Regions from separate parts of the Massilia sp. GCM10023247 genome, predicted to be linked through region 1. Evidence: riboswitches for the same ligand, from Rfam matches in the RefSeq annotation. Region 1 holds a riboswitch; the other holds the start of a gene.

What was found. A riboswitch is a leader RNA that binds a small molecule or an ion and turns the genes downstream of it on or off. The one in region 1 is predicted to bind cobalamin.
Region 2: it holds a riboswitch for cobalamin, as region 1 does, so the genes downstream of both, ACFPAH_RS14475 (TonB-dependent receptor family protein) here and ACFPAH_RS15425 (TonB-dependent receptor domain-containing protein) in region 1, are expected to answer to the same signal.

What each region holds. Positions count from the first base shown of each region.
Region 1 is NZ_JBHSIB010000018.1:7,987-13,424, forward strand. It holds gene ACFPAH_RS15410 (cobyrinate a,c-diamide synthase) at 1-191, opposite strand, end outside; gene cobO (cob(I)yrinic acid a,c-diamide adenosyltransferase) at 188-814, opposite strand; gene ACFPAH_RS15420 (FecCD family ABC transporter permease) at 849-1,877, opposite strand; gene ACFPAH_RS15425 (TonB-dependent receptor domain-containing protein) at 1,889-3,748, opposite strand; cobalamin riboswitch at 3,819-4,040, opposite strand; gene ACFPAH_RS15430 (histidine phosphatase family protein) at 4,060-4,605, opposite strand; gene ACFPAH_RS15435 (adenosylcobinamide-GDP ribazoletransferase) at 4,608-5,387, opposite strand; gene cobT (nicotinate-nucleotide--dimethylbenzimidazole phosphoribosyltransferase) at 5,391-5,438, opposite strand, start outside.
Region 2 is NZ_JBHSIB010000017.1:34,074-39,511, forward strand. It holds gene ACFPAH_RS14475 (TonB-dependent receptor family protein) at 1-1,297, opposite strand, end outside; cobalamin riboswitch at 1,473-1,701, opposite strand; gene ylqF (ribosome biogenesis GTPase YlqF) at 1,781-2,728, opposite strand; gene ACFPAH_RS14485 (hypothetical protein) at 2,911-3,156, shown strand; gene ACFPAH_RS14490 (hypothetical protein) at 3,185-4,063, opposite strand; gene ACFPAH_RS14495 (choice-of-anchor X domain-containing protein) at 4,248-5,438, opposite strand, start outside.

The sequences.
Region 1 (5,438 bases):
TGGACCGGGGCGCCGCTGGCGCGTTCGAGCAGCATCGGGTCGATGAAATCCGGGCCGCATTTGAAGACGCGCACGCGCTGTCCGGCGCGCGCCAGGCTGCGCGCGATGGCGGCGGTGACGGTGGTTTTACCTTGTCCAGAGGCGACGGCCGCCACCAGCACGATGCGCGCGCCAGGGTGCCCCCCGCTCACCACTCGGTCCCCGCCTGGGCTTTGATGCCTGCCGCGAACGCGTGCTTGACGACGTTCATCTCGGTGACGGTGTCGGCCACGGCGACCAGTTCCGGCGGCGCGCCGCGCCCGGTGATGACGACGTGCTGCATCGGCGGCCGGTCGAGCAGGTCTTCGATGACGGCGTGTACGTCGAGGTAGCGGTACTTCAGTGCGATGTTCAGTTCGTCCAGCACCACCAGCTTGACGTCCGGGTCGGACAGGAAGGTCTTGGCCTTGGCCCAGGCCTCGGCCGCCTTGGCCATGTCGCGTTCGCGGTTCTGGGTCTCCCAGGTATAGCCTTCGCCCATCGCATGGAAGCGCACTTCGGCGGGGAAGCGACGCAGGAATAGCTCTTCGCCGGTCGCCATCGCGCCCTTGATGAACTGGACGATACCGACCTGCATGCCGTGCCCGAGGGCGCGCGCCGTCATGCCGAAGGCGCTCGAGCTTTTGCCCTTGCCGTTGCCGGTGTTGACGATGATGATGCCGATCTGCTTGTCGGCGGCGGCGATGCGCTCGTCGATGATCGCCTTCTTGCGTTCCATGCGGACGCGGTGGCGCTCGTTGAGGGCGCTGGTCTGGTCAGGTGTCATGTCGTTCATGGTGAGCTCCGGGAATGGCTGCGCCTGATGGGGCCTAGTGGCGACGCAGCCGATGCAGTTGATAGAGGAAGATGGGGGCGCCGATGATGGCGGTGACGGCGCCCACCGGCAGCTGCTGGGGCGCGACGACGGTGCGCGCCAGCGTGTCGCACAGCACCAGGAAGCTGCCGCCGCCCAGCATGGCCGCCGGAATCAGGACGCGGTGGTCGGGACCGAAAGCGAAGCGGCAGGCGTGCGGCACGATCAGGCCGACGAAGCCGATCGAGCCGGCGCTGGTGACGGCGCTGGCCGTGAGCACGCCGGACACGAAAAACAGGCCGCGCCGCAGGCTGCCGACGCGCACACCGAGCGTGACCGCGTTTTCCGCGTGCAGGGCCATCAAATTCATGCCGCGCGCGTTGCGCAAGGCGAACAGCAGGGCGCCGCCCAGCACCAGCCAGGGCAGCACGCGCACCGGGGCGCCGGCGACGTCGCCGATCATCCAGAACACCATGCTGCGCAGGCGGCCTTCGGGCGCGACCGACAGCATCAGGGTGATCAGGGCCACGCACAGCGAGGAAATGATGACGCCCGTGAGCAGCAGTGTCGAGGTGCCGCCTTCCATGCCGGTGCCGCCGCGCAGGTCGCGCCGCGCCAATCCGTACAGCAGCATCGACACCGTGACCGCGCCCGCCACGGCGGCCGCCTCGATGGTCGCCATGGCGGCCATCAGCAGCATCGCGCCGAGCGCGCCGACCGAGGCGCCGGCCGAGATCCCGAGGATGTAGGGATCGGCCAGCGGATTGCGCAGCAGCGCCTGCATCAGCACCCCGGCCAGCGCCAGGGCGGCGCCGGTCACGAAGGCGACCGTGGCGCGGCCGGCGCGCAGTTCCAGCAGCGCAGCGGCCAGCGATTGCGGCCGGCCGCCCAGCAGCTGGCGCAGCGCGTCCGGCACCTCGCTTGCTGCCACCGCGATCGAGCCGGTCATGCCCGCGTACAGCATGCAGGCGAGTGCCAGCAACAGCAGCGCGCCCGTGATCAGGGTGGCGCGCTGGCGCAGCAGCAGGGGAGCGGTCGTGCTCACGGGCGGCCCGCTCAGCGCAGGCGGTAGCGCAGGCCGGCGAACCAGCTGCGCCCGCCCGTGCCGTAGTTACGGGCCAGCTCGTAGTCCTTGCCGGCGGCGTTGTTCACGCGCGCCAGCAGCGACAGCTCCGGATTGATGCGCCAGGTCGCGTGCAGGTTCAGCAAGCCGTAGCCGCCGAGCCGGCGCAGGTTGGCGGCGTCGTCGAAGCGCGCGCCGGAGAGCACCAGTTCCGCACCGCCCTCGAGCGCGCCGGCCGTATAGTCGGCGCCGACGCTGGCGTGGCGGTCGCTCCTTCGCGCCAGGCGCTTGCCGCTGCCGTTGTCGCGCGGGTCCTGCCAGTCGAGGCTGCCGCGCAGGCGCAGCGCGCCGATGCGGGTGGCGCCCGACAGCATCACGCCTTCGAGCGTGGCCGAGGCCACGTTGTAGGCGCAGCTGCCGGTGCGGCCGGCGCGCTGGTCGGGGCAGGGCGTGGCCGAGACGATCATGTCGGTCAGGCGGTTGCGGAACCAGGTGGCGTCGAGCTGGACGCCGCGGCTGTCGTAGCGCAGGCCGACTTCGGCGTTGCGGCCGCGTTCGGGACGGTTCGACTCGACGCCGTAGCCGGGGTAGTACAACTCGTTGAAGGTCGGCGCCCGGAAGCTGGTGCCGATGCTGGCGCTGGCGCGCAGGCCGCCGCCGAAGTCGTAGCCATAGCCGGCGGCGCCCGTGTTCTTGCTGCCGTAGGCCGAGCGGTCCTGGCGCGCGCTGAGGTCGACCAGGTGGCGCGCGCGCCGCAGGGAATAGGCGGCGCCATACGAATCGGTGCTGCGCTCGCGCGCCAGGGCGCGGGTGGCGCTGGACGCGACTGCTTCCTTGCGGTGGGCGTAAAGCAGCTGCAGGGTGTCGGTGCCGAGCGCGATCGTGTTTTGCCAGGTCAGCTCGTCCTGCCGGGTGTCGATCTGGCTGGCGCCGGACGCCGCCGCACTGGTAAAGCTGCCCAGCTTGTCCTCGGAGCGTGCCAGCTGCACGCTGCTGCGCCAGTTCGGCAGCAAGGTGTTGGTCATGAACAGCGAGGCCGTGTTCAGGTCCTGGCGGTTATGGGTGTCGTAGCTGCCCGCGCCGCTGTCGTACTGGGCGCGCAGGCGGCTGTGCAGGAACTGGACGCCCGCTTCGTGGCCGGGCGCGAGCGCGACGCTGACGCGGCCGTGGGCGTTGCGGCGGCGGTAGCCGTCGTCGTCCGGGTGGTAACCGAAGGCGCCCGGCTTGGTGGCCGAAAACCCGTCCGACGCTTCGTGACCGGCGCCGAAGGCGTAACTGACGGCGTGCTCGCCGCCGCCGCTGCCGGCAAGCTGGGCGCTGGCCTGGCGCGCGGCGTCGCTGCCGGCGCCGGCCGCTACGGTGGCGGCCAGTCCGGCGCCGCCCTTGCGCGTAAAAATCTGGATCACGCCGCCGATCGCGTCGGCGCCGTACAGGGTGCTGAGCGGGCCGTAGACGACTTCGATGCGCTCGATGGCGTCGAGCGGAATGGCGTTCCAGCTGGCGGCGCCGCTGGTCGAGGAGCCGATGCGCACGCCGTCGAGCAGGACCACGACCTGGTTGCTGTTGGCGCCGCGCAGGAAGACGCTGGTGCTGGCGCCGGCGCTGCCGTTGCGGGCGATCTCGATGCCGCCCTGGCGCTGCAGCAGGTCGGCGACAGAACCGGCGCCGGAGCGCGCGATCTCGTCGGCATGGATGACGGTGGTCTGGGCGATGACATCGGCGGCGCGTTGCGGCATGCGCGTGGCGGTGACGACGACGGTATCGACAGGTAGGGAGTCGGCGCACGCGAAAGGCGCGGCCATGGCGAGTGCGAGCGACGAGGCGGCCGCTTGCCGTGAAACGTGAAAAGTCATGACGGTTCTATGGGTTGGACAACCAGCCCACGTCCCCGTAGGCCAGATTGAACAGAAGCGCGACGGTGCCGTTGCGCTTCCACCTTTTGGCCGGTATCCGGGCTGGCAAGTACAACCGTCCGACCTTCCCATGCGGATGCACAGTGGTCTGGGGAGACGATTCGCCGCGTGAACGCGGCACTTGCTGACCGTTGCGGGGGCAGCACACGCTGGCCTTATTGAAGGGCTTCGTGTTTCCCGTTTAACTGCGCCTGTGAACACAGGCGCGAGCACCAAAACGATTCAATTATACGGCCGTCGAGCGCGTGTTGTCAGTTTTTCAGGACCAGCACTTCGCCGTAGCCGATCCGGTGCGGGGTGCGCGCGGCCTCCAGCGCGGCCGCTTCCAGGGCCTGTCCGGTCCACAGGGCGCGCAGCAGGCGCATGGTGCCGGCGTGGCAGATGACGAGTGCTTCGGGATGGGCCGTGTTACGCAGATCGCCGAGGAAGGCGGCGGCCCGGCGTGCGACGTCGAGCACGCACTCGGCGCCGCCCGGACGGTAGCGCAGCAGGTCGGCGGCCCAGGCGTCGACCTCGGCGCGCGGGATGGCGTCCCAGGGCCGCATCTCCCAAGCGCCGAAGTCCATTTCGGCCAGGCGCGCATCGAACTGCAGGGATACGGGATCGATCGCGCGCGCCAGGTCGGCACAGCGCGACAGGGGACTCGACCAGGCCGGCAAGGTGCCGGGCAGGCAGGCACTGCGCAAAGCCTCGCGCACGCGCAGGGTGTCGTCTAGCGTGGCGGCGACGTCGCTGCTGCCGTAGCACAGGCCCGCTGCGATCGCGGGGCGGGGGTGGCGTACCAGCAGCAGGCGCATCTCTAAGCGAGTGCGCCGTGGCCGAGGCTGGCCAGGAGGACGAGATAGACGGCGACTTCCGCTACTTGCTGGACGGCGCCCAGGCAGTCGCCGGTGTAGCCGCCGATCCGCGCCTGGAAGGTGCGGGCGAGCCAGAGGGCCGCTACCCCCGCAGCCGCCACGCCGGCGCTCAAGGCCGGCAGCGTCACCTGGCCCGCTGCCGCCAGCAGGGCGCCGGGCAGGAGCGCGGTGAGCGCGGCGATGGCGAATTCGACACCGCTCATCTGCTGGGCCATCGGTTTCGACTTTCCCTCGTCGCGCGCGTAGTCCATGCGCCAGATCAGGGCAGTGGCGGCCAGGCGCGAGAGGGGATGGGCGATCAGCAGGGCAGCGATGGCGCTTGCTGGCGGCAGCATGGCCAGTGCCGTGCATTTGATGCCCAGCATGCAGACGATGCCGATCGCGCCGTAAGCGCCTACCCGCGAGTCCTTCATGATCTCGAGCACGCGCTCGCGCGTCAGCCCGCCGCCGAAGCCGTCGCAGGTGTCGGCGAAGCCGTCTTCATGAAAGGCCCCGGTCAGGTAGATCGAGGCCGCGGTCGACAGCACGGCCGCCACCGGCGCCGGCAGCACCAGTGCGGCCAGCGCATACACGGCCGCGGCGCCCACGCCGACGACGCAGCCGACCAGCGGGAAATAGCGCGACGCATGGTGCAGCCATTCGGGCTGGAAGCCGACCCAGCGCGGAATCGGCAGCCGCGTGAAGAACTGCAGGGCAATGAAGAACAGGCGCAGTTGCTGCATGACTTAGCTTGCGCGGGTGGCGACCTGGGCGGACGAGAAGGTCGCCATCTG
Region 2 (5,438 bases), on a different contig from region 1:
CGATGCTGCCTTCCAGCGACCAGGCGTTCTGCGACTGCCTGCTGCGCTCCTGCGGCACGCTGGCGAACTGGTCGGCGTAATCCTTCTCGAACACCTCGTGGCGCGCGCCGACGGCCAGGCGCGCGTTGTACGCGTCGTTCCACCGCACTTCGTCGCGCAGGTAAAGCGCGCGCGCGTCCTGCTGCGCATCGTTGCGGGTGGTGCCGAAGGCGCTGCCGAAGGTGGAAACGCGTTCCCATTTCAGCAGGTCGACGCCGGCGACGAATTCGTTGAGCATGCCGTCCCTGCGCGCCAGGTGGCGCAGGCGCGGCGAGAACTGGGTCTGGCGGCTGCGGTTGACGACGTCGCTGTTGCCGAATGCGGACTCGTAGTGGCCGATGGTTTCGCGCTCGCGGTGCGACAGTTCGGCCGCCAGCTCGACGCTGCCGATGCGGTGCGCGCCGGACAGGATCACGCGGTCGCTGTCGAGCGAACCGAAGTCGTCCGGGGTCAGGCTCTGGCGCGGGTTGGCCTCGAACTGGGCCAGGGTCAAGGCGCCCGGGAAGCGCGATTCCTGGCGCGCCGATTCGGCGCGCAGGCCGAGGCGGCTGTCGCCCCGGGCCCACTGGACGCCGCCACTGACGGCCTTCTGGCGGAATGCGTTGTTCTCGCGGTAGTTATCCGTGCCCTGGCGGGCGCCGGCCAGGTCGAAGGACAGCGCGCCTTCGCCGTGGCGCAGCGAGACGCGGGCGTCGTGCTGGTCGAAACGGCCGCCTTCGAGACTGGCCGAGCCGTGGTAGCCGGCCTCGGCGCCGCGTTTGGTGATGATGTTGATGACGCCGGCGGTCGCGCCTTCGCCGTACAGCACGCTGCTGCCGCCGCGGTTGATCTCGATGCGCTCCACGGTATCGACCGGAATCGTCGACAGCACCGGTCCCGTCAATTCGTTCTCGTTCATGCGCACGCCGTCGACCAGGATCACCATGTTCTGGCTGCTGTTCGTGCCGAAGCCGCGCAGGTCGAGGCCGAAGTCGGGCGAGCCGTCCAGGCTCTGGCGGCCATACACGCCGCCGATCTTGCGGATCGCCTGGTTCACGTCGGTCGCGCCGGCGCTGCGGATCTGGTCGGCGGTGATGACGGTGGCGCCGACCGCGGGCAGCGCGGCGTCGGCCGGGAAGCGCGCGCCGGTGACGTGGACGGTGGCAAGAGCCTGTTCATCGGCCGAGGCGGCGCCGGCAAACAGGGAGAAGGACAACGCGCAGGCCAGCGCGATCGGCTTGATTGCCGGCGCGCTGCTCGAAACAACAGCAGAGGTCATGATGGTGTTCTTTTGAATGATGTGCACCCGGCCTGCGTCCCCGCAAGCCGGATTCAACGGACGCCGCCTTCTCGGTGCGTCTCACAAGAGCCCAGGGCAAGGCGCATCGTCGAAGACAGTACGCAAGTACGGCGAGACGATGCAACGCCGCCATGGGGTCTTGTGAGACGCGCCGGGCGCGTCCCCCTGTCCTGGCCGGTATCCGGGCTAGCAAGTCGGACCGCCTCACCTTCCTATGCCAAAGCACAGTGGTGTCGAGGCGGCCTGTCGCCGGGGGCGACGCTTGTTTACCGTTGCGGGGGCAGCACACGTTGGCCACGCGCCGGAGGCGCTGGGGCGTCGTGTTTCCCGTTTAACTGCGTATGCGGATGGCGTACGCGGGCACCAGAACGGGGGTGATTATATACGTGACAAGGGAAATGGTCACGGAAGGGTCTTGCGCGAAGCGCCGGTGTTCGTATGTCGCGGTTTCATCGCGTGCTGTCAGGTCCCGCGCTTGCCCCGAGCGGCCTCTTCCGCCTTGGCGGCCGCCTTCTCGGCCGCGATGCGGGCCTTTTCCTCGACCTCGGCCTGGTGCGCGGCAAGGCGCGCGGCGCGGCTCTCCGGGGTCTCCAGGCTGATGCGGCCCAGGGCCCCGCTGCGGTAGTCGTGCAGCAGCACGTGGGCCGCCTTTTCGACATCGAACTCGCCGCCGCGCACGCGGAAACCACGGCGCGCCGCCACGTTCTCGACCACGCCGATGCCGTCCAGGCCCTCGGTCTTGAAGCCGTAGCGCGCCGTCAGCAGCTGCGGATAGCGCTCGAGCAGCACGTCGCCCAGGAAGAAGGCGACCTCCTCCTCGATCAGCGCATTGGTGCCGATCGCGTGGCTGGCGGCAAGCATCAGGCCGTCGCTGGCCATCTCGATCTTGGGCCACATCAGGCCAGGGGTGTCGACCAGCACCGTGTGCTTGTCGAGATACAGCTTTTGCTGGGTCTTGGTCACGGCCGGCTCGTCGCCGACTTTTGCCACGCGCTTTTTCAGCAGCGCGTTCATCAGCGTCGATTTGCCGACGTTCGGAATGCCCATGATCATGATGCGCAGCGGCTTGGTCGGCACGCCGCGGTGCGGGGCGAGCGACAGCGCCAGCGACGGAATACGCGCGACATCGGCCGGCTTCTTGGTCGTCATCGGGTAGGCCGTGACGCCGGGCTGGGCGTCGTAATACGCCTTCCAGGCGGCGGTGGCCTGGGGGTCGGCCAGGTCGATCTTGTTGAGGATCTTCAGCACAGGGCGCTGGCGGAACTTACGCATCCGGTCGACCAGCGGGTTGCAGCTCGCCTCCGGCAGGCGCGCGTCGAGCACCTCGATCACGAGATCGATGAATTCCATCTGCTCCTCCGCCTGCTTCTTGGCGGAGTTCATGTGGCCGGGGAACCATTGTATCGACATGCTGTGCTTTCAAATTTCTGCGAACGAGGCGGTATTTTACGCGGCTATCGGGGCCGGCGTCTGGACGCCGTGTTGCAAAGTTTCCGTTTGGAATTCTTCTGACTTGATTCGTTGCAATATCGACGCATCCTGGACGGGCAGGATGAGGGGACGGCCGCTTGTGGCCGCACAGGCATCACGTCATGGAGAAGATCATGGAAATCGCGCGCAACGTCGAGGTGTGGATCTTTGGGGCTTTCGGCGGACTCGTCCTCGCCGCCTGCCTGGGCGGGCCATCGCAACGGGCCTTGCCGGCGACCCCGGTGAGCGCGGTGGCCGAAACCGAACTGACGCAGCCGCCAGGAGCCCGGCAGCCGGTATATGTGGTGTACGTCACTGGCAAACGCCTGAGCCCGGCCGAGAAGCGCAAGCTTGACCGCGCGGGGTGACTTGTAGGGTGGAGTCCCTGACTCCACCCTACCGTGCCAGCGCTTCCATGTCGCGCCGGACCAGCGAGGTCACCCCGCCCCAGTTGCGGCCCGTATAGTGGCCGTAATCCTCGCCGTCGTCGCGGAACACCACCGAATGGAAGGCCCACTTGGCCCGCCCGCCCTGGTTCGGGCCGGCGCCGGTGGTGAAGTCGTTGCAGAACCAGTCGCCCGGATTGCAGAAGGAGCTGCCGCCGCTGCCCGAGACGCCGCCCGCACTGTGGTAGGCCACGACCTCGTCGTCCTGCCCGGGCAGCGTGAACGAGTACAGCGTGCCGGCGGCGCCGGCGTACATGTAGAACCAGATGTTGCGCGTCTCGTTGTGGTTGTAGAGGGCGCGCGCGGTGGCGACCTTGTGCTCCTGGGCCAGCGGTTCGCTGGTGGTCCAGGAGCCGATGTCGGCCAGCTCGCTGCCGCCGGCCGAGCCTGCCGCAACCCGCACCCATTTGATGTTCCAGCCGCTCTGGGTGGCGCCGCTGCCGGCCGTGCACACGCCGGCCGCGTTCGGCTGGGCATTCGTCACCGGCCTGCTCGAGCCGCCGTAGTTGGCGAGCGTGTAGCCGATGAGCATGTCGCCTGCGCTGTGCACGGCGACATAGCACCAGTTGTTACCGGTACAAAAGCAATCGAGCGCGGAGCGGATGGTGCCGCTTTGCGAGGCCACGCTGCTGCGCCCGTCCCAGTTGACCGCCTTCTTGTTGACGCCGGCCGCCACCGCGCCTGGGCCGAAATAGCTGAAGTCGTTGTAGTTGCCGATCGCGCCGCCGCCGGTGCGGCCGTGGATCCACAAGCTGTAATCGGTGGCGCCGGCCACGCCCGCGGCAAGCAAGGCGGGCAGGCACAGCGCAAGGCGCGCGGAACGTCGCATGGCATCCTCCGTTTATCGAGTGCAGTGGGACCGGGGGACGGCCGACCGCGCATGGCCAAATTTGCGATAACGCTGCCGCTGCGTCAATGCGCTTGCGCGGACGAGTCGCTTGGAGGATACCGAACAGCGGCGCGGCGGCGCTGTCGAAGACGAACGGGCGCCCGAGCGGCGGCGCCCGCCGCCCTTACTTCACCGGTCCGCAGGCGCTTGGCGGCAGCGGCGCGGCCGGGTCGAACTTCGCCAGATCGGCCTGCGCCTGCCTGCGGTCCTTGGCGAACTCGGTGAGATAGCGCTGGCGCTCCTCGCTGCTCCACTCGGTGTCGGCGATGCCCTCCAGCGTGCGCGTGCGGCTGGTCAGCACGGGTCCTTCCAGGCGCGGCATCAGTTCACGGTCGGGATCGGTGTTTTCCTTGAGCAGGTAGCCGTCGACGTCGCGCAGCGTGAGCGGCAACTGCGGCGCGCCGTCGATCATCAGCTTGCCGAAGGCGACCAGCTTGACCTCGTTCGGGCCCGGCCCCAGCACCTCGTTGAAGGTGGCCAGCGCAAACGGCTTGCCGCCGGCGTCGTCGATGCGGCCGGTGATGACGTAGCGTCCCGGCTGGCGCACGTCGACGCGCAGGATGAAGGCGAGCGAACCGTCCTCGATCGCCTCGCGCGGCGCGCCGGCCCACACCGCCGGCGCCTTCGGCGAATGGATCACGTCGAAGATCAGCACGCCGTTCTTGCCGCCGGCCGTGTAGCGCACCTCGGTGCGGATGGTGCCGTGGAACAGCGCCAGTCCCGTCTGGCTGGGCGTGAGCACGGCGGCGAAGGCGCCGTCGCCCGCCACCGGGTCGGCACCGCTGCCGTCGTCGGCAAAGGCCAGCGGCACCTGGGCGGTCGGACGCGCGCCTGTCGGCGTGATCCCGGCCGCGAGCGCGCGCGTGATCACCAGCGGCACCTCCGCCCCGCCGGGCTCGACCGCGCGCAGCGAGAACGCGACCGATTCGCCGGCCGCGAGATACACGCGCGACTGCGAGGTCTGGAGCAGGATGTTGGGGTTGCTGCGCCCCTCGGCGCCGCGCATCGGGTTCATTTCCGTGACCGGGCTGTTGGGATAGGCCTGGTCCGGATTCTGCGCCATCGGCCGCGAAGCGGGCGGGTACTTGCTGCCCTCGCGGTAGCTGCAATAGCTGTGGTCGGCAAGCTGGAAGTTTTCCACCAGTTGCTGGCGCTGCCGGGCGCGGTCCTCGGCCACTGGCGGGCCGGACTGGACCGGCACCTGGCCGAAGAACTGCGGGCCCGGGGCCGCGGCGGCGCCGGCGGCGGCAGGCGCGGCCGCCGGCGGCGTTTCCCGCAAGGCCAGCCAGCCGATCGCCGCCAGCAGCGCGAGCAA